Regions from separate parts of the Methylobacterium sp. 174MFSha1.1 genome, predicted to be linked through region 2. Evidence: riboswitches for the same ligand, from Rfam matches in the RefSeq annotation. Region 2 holds a riboswitch; the other holds the start of a gene.
The links. A riboswitch is a leader RNA that binds a small molecule or an ion and turns the genes downstream of it on or off. The one in region 2 is predicted to bind cobalamin.

Region 1 (7,018 bases), on a different contig from region 2:
CCCTCGCGGCGCGGCGCGCGGTGCGGCAGGCGATCACCGCGGCACGGACCGTCCGACTGGCCGAGCGCGAGGCCGAGCGAACCGCCCAGGAAGCTGCCCGGGTAGTGCAGGAGGCTGAGGCGCGGGCCGCGGAGGCGCGCCAGCGCGAGGCCGCGGCCGCCGAGGAAGTGGAACGTGCCGCCGAGGCCGTGCGGACGAATGCAGCGCTACAGGCTGACCAGAAGGCCGCGCGCGACGCCCGATACGCGGCCCGCAAGGCGCGCCAGCGCGGGTGAACGGCGCCCTCTCGCCGGATGTCGGAAGGAGTGGCGCAATGCTACACAAGTTCAAGCTGAATCAGCGCGTGCGGATGGTGCGGGCCGGATCGTCCGACAGCCATGCCAGCGACATGGATGCTTTCGAGGTCGTCCGGCTGATGCCGGAGGACCGCAGCGGAGAGGCCGCCTATCGCATCCGGTCGCGGATGGGCGAGCGCGCCGTGCGGGAGAGCGAGATCGTCGCGCTTCCCTGATGCGCCAGTGGACCGTCGAGACGGTCCGCTGCACCCGTCGAAGGCTCGACGATCAGTTGCAGCCTACCTTGTGCAGGCCTTCGAGTTGCCCCGTGCCGTCCATCCTTAAGGACGGTCGTGGAGCCGCGATCGACGCTGCCGGTGCGATGTCGCGGTGCTCGACGACGCCCTCGTGATGCTCGACCGCGATGGATCACGGTGGTTTCCTCGGCTATCCCCGAGGCCGAGAACCCAGCCAGGATGAGCGCGGCCGCGTCCCCGCACGGATCAAAGATAGACGGTCGGTGCTGGGCATGGTGCGCGTGTTCGTGGCCCTCCCGCAACAGGCGTCAAACCTTGCCGGTTTGCCGGCAATAAAGCGTCGCGCCCACTCGTTTGCCCTCAAGAGAGCCCCGGTCCGATTCGCGCGGGCGCATCCGATGGAATGGGCATGATCGCGGCCGGACGTCTGCTCCCTCTCCTGCGCATCCTGTCGCCCGTCCTCGGGCTCGCGGGCGCGAGCCTGCCGGCGGCGGCGCAGGTCGACCACGACGGTCAACTCTGGATCAACGCCACGGCCTTCGGCAGCATCGGATCGTTCGCGGTGTTCGCCGAGGTGCAGCCGCGCTTCGGCGAGGGCATCGCGAACCTCGACCAGCTCATCCTGCGGCCGGCCGTCGGCTGGAAGATCACCGACGCGGTCACCGTCTACCAGGGCTACGCCCGGGTCGAGAACACGCCGCTCGGGCAACGCGCCTTCGCGGAGGATCGCAGCTTCCAGCAGGTCGGCTGGGAGATCGGGACGGTCGAGCGGGTCAAGCTCTCGTCCCGCACCCGATTCGAGCAGCGCCTCCAGACCAACGGGCGGGACACGGGCTTCCGCCTGCGCCAGATGCTGCGCGCGGCGGTGCCGCTGACCGACGAGACGCGCGGCGTCGCCGCTCTAGCCTGGACCGAGGCCTTCGTCGCCCTCAACGATACCGATTGGGGCGCGAAGGCCGGCTTCGACCGCGTCCGCGCCTTCATCGGGCTGGAAGTGCCGCTCGCCGGGAAGTCCACTGTGGAAGTCGGCTACACGAACCAGACGGTCAACGCGCCGGCCTCCCGGGTGACGATGGATCACATCCTCTCGGTGAGTTTGTTCGTGCGGCAGTGAGCATTCGTACCGCTGAATGTTCAATTTGGCGCACGACGTTCCCACCCCACAAAGTCATTCCGGGCTCCGCGGCGCGGCCCCGGAATGACGTGGTGGGTATAAAAAGCCGCCAGTGAGCTTCGAGGGCTGAAGCTGAGCCATTACAGATAGCTCAGCACCGGATGCCGCCCTTGCCGCTTCAGCCCCACCATCCAGCGGCACGCCCCATAGAGCGGCAGGCTGAGGAAAGCCGCGATCAGCCAGAGCTGCGCCGGCGACCCGGCCTCGACCCGGCCGGACGGGCCGGCGAAGCCAAGGACCAGCGCGAGATGATAAAGCCCGCGCAACAGCCAGAGATGGACGACGTAGAAGAACAGCGGCGCGCCCCCGAACACCCGCAGCCAGGCGAGGCGCGCGGCCGGCAGCGCCTCGAACAGGGCAAGGAGCCAGAGCCCGAGGCCCAAAGTGAGCAGCAGGAAGCAGGCCGACGGCGGATACTTGGTGAGATTGAGGAAGGACAGGACCGTCGCCCCGATGGTCGGGCCGGCCTGCCAGGGCACCGGCTCGCCGTAGCCGTCGAGCCCCCGCAGCACCAGGAACCCGGCGAGCGCCGCCGCCCCGAGGGCGAGGAGCCGGCGCTGCCGGGCGAGGGGATCGAGGGCGAACCACGGCCCGAGGGCGTAGCCCGCCGCCGCGACGCCGATCCAGGGCAGCACCGGGTAGGAGGTGCGGGCCACACCCCAGGGCAGGTCGATGAGGCCGCGCTGGTGCAGGATCGACCACGGCACGTAGCCGGCCTGGCCCGGCGCCAGCACGATCCCGTCGAGGAGGTTGTGCCCGAGCATGATGACGAGCGCGACCGCCGCCAGGGCGGGGCGCGGCAGCCGCAGCAGGCCCGCCAGCGCGACCATGCTGAGGCCGATCGCCCAGATCACCTGCAGATACAGGACCGGCGGCAGGATCTTGCCCGTCCAGGCGAGGTTCACGAGCGTGAGCTCGAGCCCGATCAGAAAAAGTCCGCGAGTGAGGAGGAAGCGCGAGGCCGCGCCCGTGCCGTGCTTGCCCGCGTAGAGGCAGGCCGAGAGGCCGGTGAGCAGCAGGAAGACCGGCGCGCAGAGATGCGAGGTCAGCCGCGTCGCCACCAGGTTGGGGGCGGTGACCGCGAGGTCCATCGGGTCGCGGACCTGGGCGTGCAGGAAGAACGTTTCCCGGACGTGGTCGACCAGCATCAGCAGCATGACGAGGCCGCGCAGGGCGTCGATCGCGGCGATGCGCGGGGCGGTCGTGCGCGTAGATGTGGATGCTGCCGTCATGATCCGGTCTCGGTGGCGAGGCGGGCGAGGAGCCGGCGCACATCCGGCGGCGTCCAGATCGGGCCGCCGCGGGGCTTGCGCACCCCGCGCCGGGTCAGCGAGGCGGCGATGCCCTCAGGCGTTCCGCCGGTCTCGGCGGCGATCACCGCCAGGACCGGCGCGAGGTCCCGGCGGTAGCGCCGGGCGCGGGCGGCGGCGGCATCGCGGCCGGCATCGCCCTTGCGGAGCGCCACCATCAGAACCGCACCGACAGGGTGCCGGTGAACCGGCGCGGCGCTCCCGGATAGACCCGGAGCGCGCTGAGCGAGCTCTCGTAATACGTGGTGTCGAACACGTTCTCGACGTTCAGGCCGAACCGGACATTCTCCCAGCGGTAATAGGCGAGGGCATCGACCGCGATGTAGCCCGGCAGCCGGAAGCTGGCATTGGCGTCGCCGGCCCGCTCGCCGACGGCGCGTACGCCGCCGCCGAGGCCGAACCCCTTCCACGGCCCCTCCTGCACCTCGTGGATCGCGAGCAGGCTGCCCGAGTGGCGCGGCACGTTGATCAAGGGCGCGCCGACCGGCAGCACATTGTCCTTGGTGATTACCGCGTCGGCGAAGACGTAGCCGGCCAGGAGCTTGATCTCCGGCGTGATCTGGCCGGCCGCGGTGAGCTCGAAGCCCTGGCTGCGCACGCCGCCGGCCGCGAGCGAGAAGCCGGAATTATTGGGATCGGCGGTCAGCACGTTCTGCCGCTCGACCCGGAAGGCGGCGCCGGTGAGGCTCAAGGCGCCCCCGAACAGGTCGAGCTTGATGCCGACCTCGTAGCCCAGACCGCTCTCCGGCGCGAAGGGCCCGCTTCGCGCCGCCGCGAAGGCGTCGGGCCCGGTATTCGGCCGGAAGCTGGTGCCGACATTGGCGTAGAAGGAGAGCGCCTGTAGCGGCTGGTAGACGAGCCCGGCCCGGGGCGAGGCGGCGAAATGGGTCTGGTCGGTCTGGAGCCCGGTGGTCCGCTCCCGGAACGACTGCTCGAAGACGTCGAAGCGTGCCCCGACGAGCGCCTTCCATTCCGGATTCAGGCTGATCTGGTCCTGGACGTAGAAGGCCGTGTTGGTGACCTGCTCGAAGCCGTTGGTCTGGAAGGCGAAGGGCGGCAGCGGCCGGCCGTAGACCGGGGCGTAGATGTCGAGGGAATAGGGCGTCTGGCGGAAGCGCGAGCGGACCTGCTGGTAGCGGGCATCGGTGCTCTCGCGCTCGACGCCGAGGAGCAGGGTGTGGCCGATCCCGGCGGTGTCGAAGCGCCCGACCAGCTCGGCCTGCCCGATCGCCACGTCCCAGCGGTAGTTGCGCAGGTTGCGGTCGCGCAGGACGGTGCGGTTGTCGGCGGCGATCCCCCTCACCTCCACCGCCTCGCCGGTCAGCGCGCCGGTGTTGAAGGAGGTCGCGAGGCGCATCTGCCAGTCGGCGTCGAAGCGGTGGTCGACCCGCACCTGCATCATGTCGCTGGATTGGTGGATGCTCTGGCCCGGCTCGCCGAGGAAGCGGGAGATCGGCAATGCGCCGAGCTGCCCGTTGATCGCCACGATGCCGCGGTCGAACACCGCGCGGTTGCGCAGGAATTCGGTCTCGACCGTCACCCGCATGTCGGGCGTGACCTGCCAGCTCACCACCGGGGCGACGAGGAGCCGGTCGCCGTCGACGAAATCCCGAAAACTGTTCTGGCGTCCGGCGGCGAGGTTGAAGCGGTAGAGGAGCGTGCCCTCCTCGTCGAGGCTGCCTCCGGCATCGACCGTGCCGCGGGCCTGCTCGAACGAGCCCCAGAGTCCGCCCATCTCGACGAAGCGCTCCCGCGTCGGCTGCTTGGTGATGATGTTGACGAGGCCGCCCGGGTCGCTGCGGCCGAACAGGCCGCCGCCGGGGCCCTTCAGCACCTCGATCCGCTCGATGTTCTGGGCGTCCTGCTGGGGCGGGAACCCGCGGGCGAGGGGGAATCCGTTCTTGTAGATCTCGGCCGTGGCGACGCCGCGAACGGCGTAGCCGAGGGGCGAGAGGCCGCCGAAATTGTTCTGCTGCACGATGCCCGGCGTGTAGGCGAGGACCTGCTCGGCCCGCGTCGCCGCCAGATCGGTGATGACCTCGCGGGGGGCGACGGTGACGACCTGCGGCACGTCGCGCTGGGGCGTGTCCGTCTTGGTGCTGCTGACGGCGCGGTCGGCGCGAAAGCCCGGGGTCGGGCCGATGAGGCCGATCATGCCGGCGGCGGTCGTCGGGAGCACCGGCAGGCTCGGACCTGGCACGGGCGGGCGCGGGCCCTCCACCACGACCTCGTCGAGGGCGATGGTCTCCTGCGCCCGGGCCTCCGGCGCCGCGGCGCCGAGGACGAGCGCGGTCGCCAGGGTCGCGCCGTACCGACGCCGGTGGGGCGCCGGGTGAGCGGACGGAGCGCTGGGGGACGGCGGACGGCGTTTCACGGAGCGTACTCGACTGTTGCCGCGCGACGCGATCCGGGCGAGCGGCAGGCTGCGTCCGCGCGATCGCGCGGCGCAGGGCCCGAGCGCTCCTCCGGGCCGCACCGCCCGCGGGACGTGACCGCGCCGGAACGGCGCGCGCTCAAGGCAGGTCTCCTGGCTCGCGGATCGTCGGCTCCACCTGGCCTTCCCGGTGCAGGCGCACCAGTGACCGTCGGCGGCGGAACCTCTCCGCTCACAGTTGCGGGGGCAGCCCCGGTTTCGTCCCGTCGGGACTCACCGGGTTCCCTCTTCGCCCGCGGGCTCGCGCCCGGGGAACCTTGGCGGCACCATCCATGGCAGGCCGCCCGCCGGGGAGCAACATCTAGAAACGCAATGTAATAATGTTGCGATCGCTGTGTCCACAGGATCACACCGGCTGGTGCGGCCTTCGGGGCTCTACTCGCCGCGCAGGAAGGCCGCGGTCGCGGGATGCAGCCAGGCCGCCGGGACGGCCTCCTTCAAGTCGTGCGGATCGCTCGGCCGCTCATGCGGCAAGAGCCGGGCGAGGGCCGGCTTCGCCTTGTCGATCGCCGCGACGAGGCGGGTGACCGCGGCCGGGTCGAGGCCGGGCCGGCCGAGAACGAAGCTCCAGGATCCCACCGTCTCGATCGCCGCGTTCTGGCCCGGGAAGGTGCCGGGCGCGACGGTGATGCGCCGCAGGGACGGGCTCGCCGCCAGGATCGCCGGGATCGCCGCCGCCGCGGGGCCGAGGAAGCGGGCGCCGCCCGGCGCCTCCGCCATGCTCCGGAATCCCGGCCAGCCGGTACCACCGCCGAACAGGGCCGCCGCACGTCCGTCGTGCACCAGTGCCGGGCCGTCGCCGGCGTGCTCGAGGAGGATCGGACGGATGTCGTTCTCGGGGTCGATCCCGGAGCCGCGCAGGACGGTCCGGCCCATGGCGGTGAGGCCGGAACTCTTCGTGCCGAGGGCCACATTTTGCCCGCGCAGGTCGTCGATGCGCGTCACCGGGCTCCCCGCCGGCACCACGAACAGGCCGGGTGCGGCGTAGACCGGCGCGACCACCGTCACCGCCGGCGCGCCCTGCCCTTCGAGCGCTTCGTAGGCGTACTCGCCCTGGACGAGGCCGAGATCGACCTTGCCGTCGCGCAGGAGCGCCAGATTCTCGGTCGAGCCCTTGCTGGCGCGCAACTCCAGGGTGAGGTCCGGATCCACCTCCCGGAGCGCCGCCGCCAGCGCCGCGCCATAGGCCGGAAACCCGCCGCCGGGCGTCGCGGTGGCGAGGACGAGGCGCAGGGGCTCGGCGGCGCGGGGGGCGGGGATCGCGGTGAGGAGGGCGATGCAGGAGGCGGCGATCAGCCAGGGTTTCAGCATCGATTCTGATCCTGCATTCTCTCGACGGTTCTTGCCACCCGCCATGTCATTCCGGGGCCGCGCAGCGGAGCCCGGAATCCAGACACTCGGGTGATACAGGATGAAGCGGAATACGATCCGCTTTCTTCTGCACGACCTGCGGTTCTGGATTCCGGGCTCCGCTGCGCGGCCCCGGAATGACATGGCGGGTATGAGGAAGGGGGTTAGAGCTATACGTCAGTTCGCCGGAACCGGCACCGCCGCCTTCGCCGGCGCCA
Region 2 (7,018 bases):
CCGCGGCGAAGTGGTGCTTCACCGAGCCCATCTCGGTGACGAGGTCGGCCGCCGCGATCAGTTCCGGCTTGGCGTTGCGCCCGGTCACCACGACGTGCAGGTCCGGCCGGCGCCGGCTTAATGCTTCCACCACCTCCGCGAGCGGCAGGTAGTCGTAACGCAGGGCGATGTTGAGCTCGTCGAGGATCAGGAGCCGGATCGCCGGATCGGCCATCAGCGCCTCGGTCTTCGCCCAGGCGGCGCGCGCCGCCGCCACGTCGCGGTCGCGGTCCTGGGTCTCCCAGGTGAATCCCTCCCCCATCGTGTGCCACGCGACCTGATCCTGGAACCGCTCCAGCGCGAAGCGCTCGCCGGTCTCCCAGGCGCCCTTGATGTACTGTACCACTCCGACCCGCCAGCCGCGGCCGAGCGCCCGCAGCATCAGCCCGAAGGCGGCGGTCGACTTGCCCTTGCCGGGGCCGGTATGGACGATCAGCAGGCCCTTCTCGATCGTTTTGCCCGCGACCTCGGCGTCCTGCACCGCCTTGCGCTTCTCCATCTTGGCGCGGTGGCGCGCCGTCTCGTCGTCGCTCATTGGGCGTCTCCCTTGATGATCATCGGCAGGCCGGCCACCACCAGCACCACCCGGTCGGCCATCGCCGCGAGGCGCTGATGCAGGCGCCCGGCCTCGTCGCGGAACCGGCGGGCCAGCGCGTTCTCCGGCACGATGCCGAAACCCACCTCGTTCGAGACCAGCACCAGCGGCCCGGCCGCAGCCCGGCAGGCCTCGACCAGCGCGCCGGTCTCCGCCGCGAGGTCGGCGCCTTCGTCCAGCATCGCGTTGGTCAGCCACAGGGTCAGGCAATCGACCAGCACCGGCCGGCCGGCCGGCGCCCGGGCGATCGCCGAGGCCAGGTCGCGCGGCGCATCGACCGTCTCCCAGGGGACGGAGCGGCGGGCGCGGTGCTCGGCGATGCGCGCGCGCATCTCGTCGTCCCACGCTTGCGCCGTCGCGACGTAGCGCCAGGGGCCCGGCATCGCCTCGATCAAGCCTTCCGCGTAGCGGCTCTTTCCTGAGCGGGCTCCACCCAGCACCAGGGTCAGGCGCGGGGCGGCGCGGTCCGGATCCGGCACGGACGTCTCCTTATCTGGCGAAAAACTCGGGGCCGCGAAAAACTCGGGGCCGGAGGTGTCGCGGCAGGCCGCGCCGATTGCAAGCCCGCAGGCGACCGGCTAGGGTCGGGCTCGACGGTGCCTCGGCGACGAGGTGAAAAGGGAACGCGGGAGCCGGGCTTCTTCCGGTATGCCGCGGCTGCCCCCGCAACTGTGAGCGGTCGCACACGGTCCGCCATCGGCCACTGGAGCGATCCGGGAAGGCGGTGGGCCGGCAAGAAGCCGCGAGCCAGGAGACCTGCCGTCACCCCTTTCTCTCGACGCCGCCGGTGGGGCGGCAGGAGTTCGTCATGGTCGCGATCACCCGGTCCCTCTCCCCCGCCCTCGTCGGCGAGCGCCTGAGCGCCGTCCTCCTGGCTGCCACGCTCGGCATCGGGCTCCTGTTCGTCTCCGGCTTCGCGCCGGTGGTCGCCCTGCATAACGCCGCGCACGACTGGCGCCACGCCCACAACTTCCCCTGCCACTGACCAGGGCCCGACCCTCGTAAAGCCGCGCGGCCTGCGCCCCTGAGGGGCTGCGGGCCCGCGGCCCTTTGGTCGTGCAGGTGATCCTACGATGACGAAACGTCTGCTCGCCGCGGCCCTGGTCGCCGGCTTCCTCGCCGCTTGCGTGGCCTCGGTTCTGCAATTCGCCCTCACCTCGCCGCTGATCCTGGCGGCGGAGAAGTACGAGACGGCGGAGAGCGTCGCGCCGGCCACCCACGCCTTCGCCAACCCGCTGATCGTGCTCGCCCATGCCGGCCACGACCACGGGGCCGAGCCGCAATGGCAGCCGGCGCCGGGCCTGCCGCGTCTCGCCTTCACGGCCCTCGCGACACTGGTGAGCGGCATCGGCTACGCGCTGCTGCTCGGCGCCGTGCTGGTCGCGACCGGACGGGCGGTGACGCCGTCCGAGGCGCTGAAATTCGGCATCGGCGGCTTCCTCGCCGCCAGCCTGGCGCCGGCGGTCGGGCTGCCGCCGGAACTGCCCGGTGCCGCGGCCGCCGCCCTCGAATCGCGCCAGCTCTGGTGGGTGGCGACGGCGCTCGCCACCGCGACCGGCCTCTACCTGGTGGCGATCCGCCGCGGGCCCGCCGCGATCGCGGTCGGCCTCGCCCTCATCGTCGCGCCTCACATCTGGGGTGCCCCGCACGGGCCGGAAGAGATTTCCGCGATGCCGCCGGTCTACGCGGCGCAGTTCGCCGCCCGGTCGCTGGCGGTCGCCTTCGCATTCTGGGCGGTGCTCGGCCTCGCCTTCGGCTGGGCCTGGGGTGCCGTCGCCGGCACGAGGGGCGTTGCGCGCCGGAGCGAGGTGGCCGCGTGAGCGATCCTGTGACTCTCTACGTCTGCACCACCTGCCGCGACGCCACCGATCCGGCCGACGGCCCCCGTGCCGGCGCACGTCTGCACGACGCGCTCGCCCAGGCGCTCGCGGCCCGGCCCGGCGCGCCGGTGCGGATCGAACCGGTAGAGTGCCTGTCGGTCTGCAAGCGGCCCTGCACGGTCGCGGTCGCGAGCCCCGGCCGCTGGACCTACATCTACGGCGACCTCGACCCGGCGATCTCCGCCGACGTCATCCTCGACGGCGTCGGCCTCTATGCCGGGACGCCGGACGGCCTCGTGCCCTGGCGCGAGCGTCCACAGGAATTCCGCAAGGGCGTCGTCGCCCGCATCCCTCCCGCGCCGGTGACCCCATGACCATCCTCAAGAAGATCCCCTGCACCATCGTCACGGGCTTCCTCGGCGCCGGCAAGACGACGCTGGTGCGCCACGCAGTCGAGCACAACGACGGCCGTCGCCTCGCGATCATCGTCAACGAGTTCGGTGATGTCGGCTTCGACGGGTCGCTGCTGGCCGAGTGCGGCATCCCGGGCTGCGACGCCGACGCGGTGGTGGAACTGCCGAACGGCTGCATCTGCTGCACCGTCGTCGACGATTTCGTGCCGGCCCTGAACAAGCTCCTCGACCGGCCGGAGCCGCCGGAGCACATCCTGATCGAGACGTCCGGCCTCGCTCTGCCGAAGCCCCTGGTGCAGGCCTTCAACTGGCCGGCGATCCGCTCGCGGGTGACCGTCGACGGGGTGGTGGCGGTGGTGGACGGCCCGGCGGTGGCCTCGGGCGCCTTCGCGGACGACCCGGAGGCGCTCGCCGCCCAACGCGCGGCCGATGCCAGCGTCGATCACGAGAACCCGCTCGAGGAGGTGTTCGAGGACCAGCTCCTCTGCGCCGACCTCGTGGTGATGAACAAGTCGGACCTCCTCGACGAGGGCGAGCGGGCCCGCGTCCGCGCCGAGGTGGAGGCGCACCTGCCGCGCGCCGTCAAGCTCGTCGAGACCGCTCACGGCGCCCTCGATCCCCGCGTGCTGCTCGGCCTCAACGCGGCCGCCGAGGACGACCTCGCCGCCCGGCCCTCGCACCACGAGACGGAAGAGGACCACGACCACGACGATTTCGAGAGCGTGGCGCTGCCCGTGAAAGCCGCCGGCTCGCCCGACGAATTGGCAGCCCGCGTCGCCAAGGCCGCCGAGGTGGCGGGGGTCCTGCGGATCAAGGGCTTCTGCGCGGTCGCCGACAAGCCGATGCGCCTCGTCGTCCAGGGCGTCGGCCGCCGCGTCGCCCATCACTACGACCGGCCCTGGCGCCCGGGCGAGCACCGGGACGGGACGCTGGTGGTGATCGGGCTCACCGGGTTCGACAAGGCGGCGGTGGCGGCGGCGTTGAAGGGGTAGGTTCGGATTCGCAGGACGGGAGGCGCGCATCTCTCCTATCCCCGCAGGCGGGAGTTCTGTCCGGGGAAGGGAACGGCGCGGGTTTCGCCCTCCCCCCTCTGCGGGGGAGGGTGCCTGGCGGAGCCGGGCGGGAGAGGGGCAGCGCGACGCTGCTCCAGGTAGCGCGCGTCCTGAAGCCCGCGACTTCTCCGGAAGCGTCGCCCCCTCTCCCGGCCCCCTCCGGGGGCCACCCTCCCCCGCAGAGGGGGGAGGGGAAAAACCTGCGCTCTTTCGTTTCCCTGGACAGCCCTGCGTGGGCGAGGAAAGGAGAGATACGCGCTTTATTTTGATACGCGAGCGCCGGACGCCATATCCCGCCAAAGTTACATCGGCCCGGACCATCAGAACCCCCAGAGCCCGGGAGGGCATCGCATGTTGGAGCCCGCGCCGCGGCACTGGAGCGTGCAGAAGTTCTTCGCCTGGCACGAGCGCCAGGACGAGCGCTACGAGCTGGTCGGCGGGGTGCCGGTCCGCCTCAGGATAAGTGCGCGCAACGTCCACGACGACATCGTGGTCAACCTCGTGGCGGAGTTCCGTACCCGGCTGCGCGGGACGCCGTGCCGGCCCTTCACCGGAGACGGCAGCGTCGAGACCTTGCCGGGCCAGATCCGCCGTCCCGATCTCGGAATCGACTGTGGTGCCCGCGACCCGAACGGGCTGACGGCGGCAGAACCGCGGCTGGTCGTCGAGGTGCTGTCGCCCTCGACCCGCGACTTCGACGCCTTCGACAAGCTGGAGGAATACAAGGCGGTCGCGAGCCTCGCGGTGATCCTGCTGGTCGAGCCGAACGCCCCCGAGATCGCGCTCTGGCGCCGGGACGCGGACGGGGCTTGGCAGCGCCGACTCGTCGCCGGGCTCGAGCAGGCGATCGAGCTGCCAGAGTTCGGCATGACCCTGGCGCTGGCGGACGTGTACGACGGCGTCGCGTTCCCGCCGCGGCCCCGCCTGGTGTCGGGGACCTGAGGGCCGATGCACGTCCTGCGCATCGATTCGGTCTCCCTCGACGAGGGCGAGGCGGCGGTCGATCTGGGCCAGGCGCCCGGTGACATCGTCGCCCTGTCCTTCACCGATTCCGACCTCGCCGGTCTGGCGAACGCCTATGCGGGCCTGCCGGGGGAGTGGCCGAGCCTGCGGCTCGCCAAGCTCGCGCAGCTGCGCCACCCGCTCTCGGTCGATCTCTACGCCGACGCGGTGATCGCCCGGGCCCGCTTCGTGCTGGTGCGCTGCCTCGGCGGGCTCGATTACTGGCGCTACGGTATCGAGCGGCTCTCCGAGACCTGCCGCGCGCACGGCATTCCCCTCGCAGTGCTGCCGGGGGACGACCGGCCCGACCCGCGCCTCGACGCGGTCTCGACGGTGGCGCCGGAGCTGCGCGACACTCTCGACGCCTATTTCCGTGCCGGCGGCCCTGAGAACCTGCGCGGGCTCCTCACGCGGATCGCCGCCGAGCTCGGCCGGCCGGTCGCGGCCGAGCCGCCCCGCGCCTTGCCGCGGGGCTTTGCCTGGTGCCCGGGCTGCGGCGTGCGCGACCGGCCCGATCCCGCCTCGGCCCTGCCGCGGGCGCTCGTCCTTGTCTACCGCTCGGCGATCCTCGGCGGCGACACCGCGCCGGTCACCGCCCTCGCGGCCGCCTTGTGGCAGCGGGGCCTCAGCCCCGCCATCGTCGCGGTGTCGAGCCTCAAGGATCCGGAGGCGCTGGCGGCCGTGCGCGCGGCCGTCGCGACCCAGCGCCCCGCCGTGATCGTCGCCGCCACCGCCTTCTCGGCCCGCGACGACGCCGGCTTCGTCCTCGACGCGGCGGATTGCCCGGTGATCCAGGCCTTCACGGTCGGCGCGAGCCGGGAGGCCTGGGCGGCGTCGAGCCGCGGGCTCGGGGCGGCCGACCTCGCCATGCAGGTGGCTTTGCCGGAATTCGACGGGCGGCTCTCCGGCTTCCCGATCTCGCACAAGGAGGAGGCGCCGGAGGTCGAGGGGTTTCGCGAGCGCCGCGCCGTGCCGGATTTTTCCGGCATTGCCGCCACCGCCGACCGCGCCGCCGCCTGGGCCCGCCTCGCCGCCAAGCCGCGCTCCGAGCGCCGCCTCGCCCTCGTCCTGTCCGACTACCCGGCCCGGGGCGGCCGGGCGGGGTTCGCGGTCGGGCTCGACACCCCGGCGAGCGCCCAGGCCATCCTCGACCTCCTGGCCGCCGAGGACTACGCCGTCTCCGACATGCCGGAGCCGGACGCCCTGATGCGCCGCCTCACGGACGGTGCCCCGAGCCTCGCGGTGCCGCTCGCGGGCTACGAGACCTGGCGCACCCGGCTGCCGGCGGAGGCCCGCGCGGCCCTCGCGGCCGAATGGGGCGAGCCTGCCGACGACCCGGCCGTGCAGGACGGGGCCTTCCGGTTCCGGGCTCTGCGGGTCGGCTCCGTGCTGGTGGCGCTCCAGCCGGATCGCGGCCACAAGGGCGACCGCAAGGCGGGCTACCACGATCCGGACGCGGTGCCCTGCCACGCCGCCCTCGCCTTCCATCTGGCGCTGCGGGAGGGATGCGACGCGCTGATCCATCTCGGCACCCACGGCACCACCGAGTGGCTGCCCGGCAAGGCGGTGGCGCTCTCCCCCGCCTGCTGGCCGGCGCTCGCGGTCGGGGCGCTCCCGGTGATCTATCCCTTCATCGTCGACGATCCCGGCGAGGCGGCGCCGGCCAAGCGCCGGATCGGCGCCATCACGATCGGGCACCTGCCGCCGGAGACCGCCGCGGCCGGCCTCGATCCGGAGGCCGCGACCTTGCGCGAGCTGGTGGAGGAGTATTCCGTCGCAACCGTGCTCGATCCCCGCCGGGCGACGCTCATCGCCCGGGGCATCCTGGAGCGGGCGGAGGATGCCGGCCTCCTCGCAGCCGCCGGAATCGACCGCGCGACGCCGATGCCGGACGCGCTCGCCGCCCTCGACGCGCATCTGTGCGACCTCGCCGAGGTGACGATGCGCGATGGGCTCCACGTCTTCGGCGAGGCACCGGACGCCCATCCCGCCTGCGGCCCGGCCGAGCGGGCGGGGCTGCTGAAGGCCCTCGACGGCCGCTTCGTCGAGCCGGGCCCCGCCGGCTCGCCGGCCCGCGGCCGGGCCGACGTGCTGCCG

Region 1: linked by a shared signal. The riboswitch ahead of BM430_RS17095 (TonB-dependent siderophore receptor) and the one ahead of BM430_RS32070 (CbtB domain-containing protein) in region 2 are both predicted to bind cobalamin.

The regions. Positions count from the first base shown of each region.
Region 1 covers NZ_FPCB01000018.1:153,098-160,115, forward strand. The annotation lists gene BM430_RS17070 (DUF6481 family protein) at 1-275, shown strand, start outside; gene BM430_RS17075 (hypothetical protein) at 314-511, shown strand; gene BM430_RS17080 (DUF2490 domain-containing protein) at 942-1,646, shown strand; gene BM430_RS17085 (acetyltransferase domain-containing protein) at 1,787-2,938, opposite strand; gene BM430_RS17090 (hypothetical protein) at 2,935-3,174, opposite strand; gene BM430_RS17095 (TonB-dependent siderophore receptor) at 3,174-5,171, opposite strand; cobalamin riboswitch at 5,516-5,725, opposite strand; gene BM430_RS17100 (TAXI family TRAP transporter solute-binding subunit) at 5,826-6,761, opposite strand; gene BM430_RS17105 (SGNH/GDSL hydrolase family protein) at 6,978-7,018, opposite strand, start outside.
Region 2 covers NZ_FPCB01000062.1:1,651-8,668, forward strand. The annotation lists gene cobO (cob(I)yrinic acid a,c-diamide adenosyltransferase) at 1-574, opposite strand, end outside; gene cobU (bifunctional adenosylcobinamide kinase/adenosylcobinamide-phosphate guanylyltransferase) at 571-1,083, opposite strand; cobalamin riboswitch at 1,212-1,413, shown strand; gene BM430_RS32070 (CbtB domain-containing protein) at 1,443-1,619, shown strand; gene BM430_RS32075 (CbtA family protein) at 1,708-2,454, shown strand; gene BM430_RS32080 (DUF1636 family protein) at 2,451-2,828, shown strand; gene cobW (cobalamin biosynthesis protein CobW) at 2,825-3,859, shown strand; gene BM430_RS32090 (Uma2 family endonuclease) at 4,271-4,861, shown strand; gene cobN (cobaltochelatase subunit CobN) at 4,868-7,018, shown strand, end outside.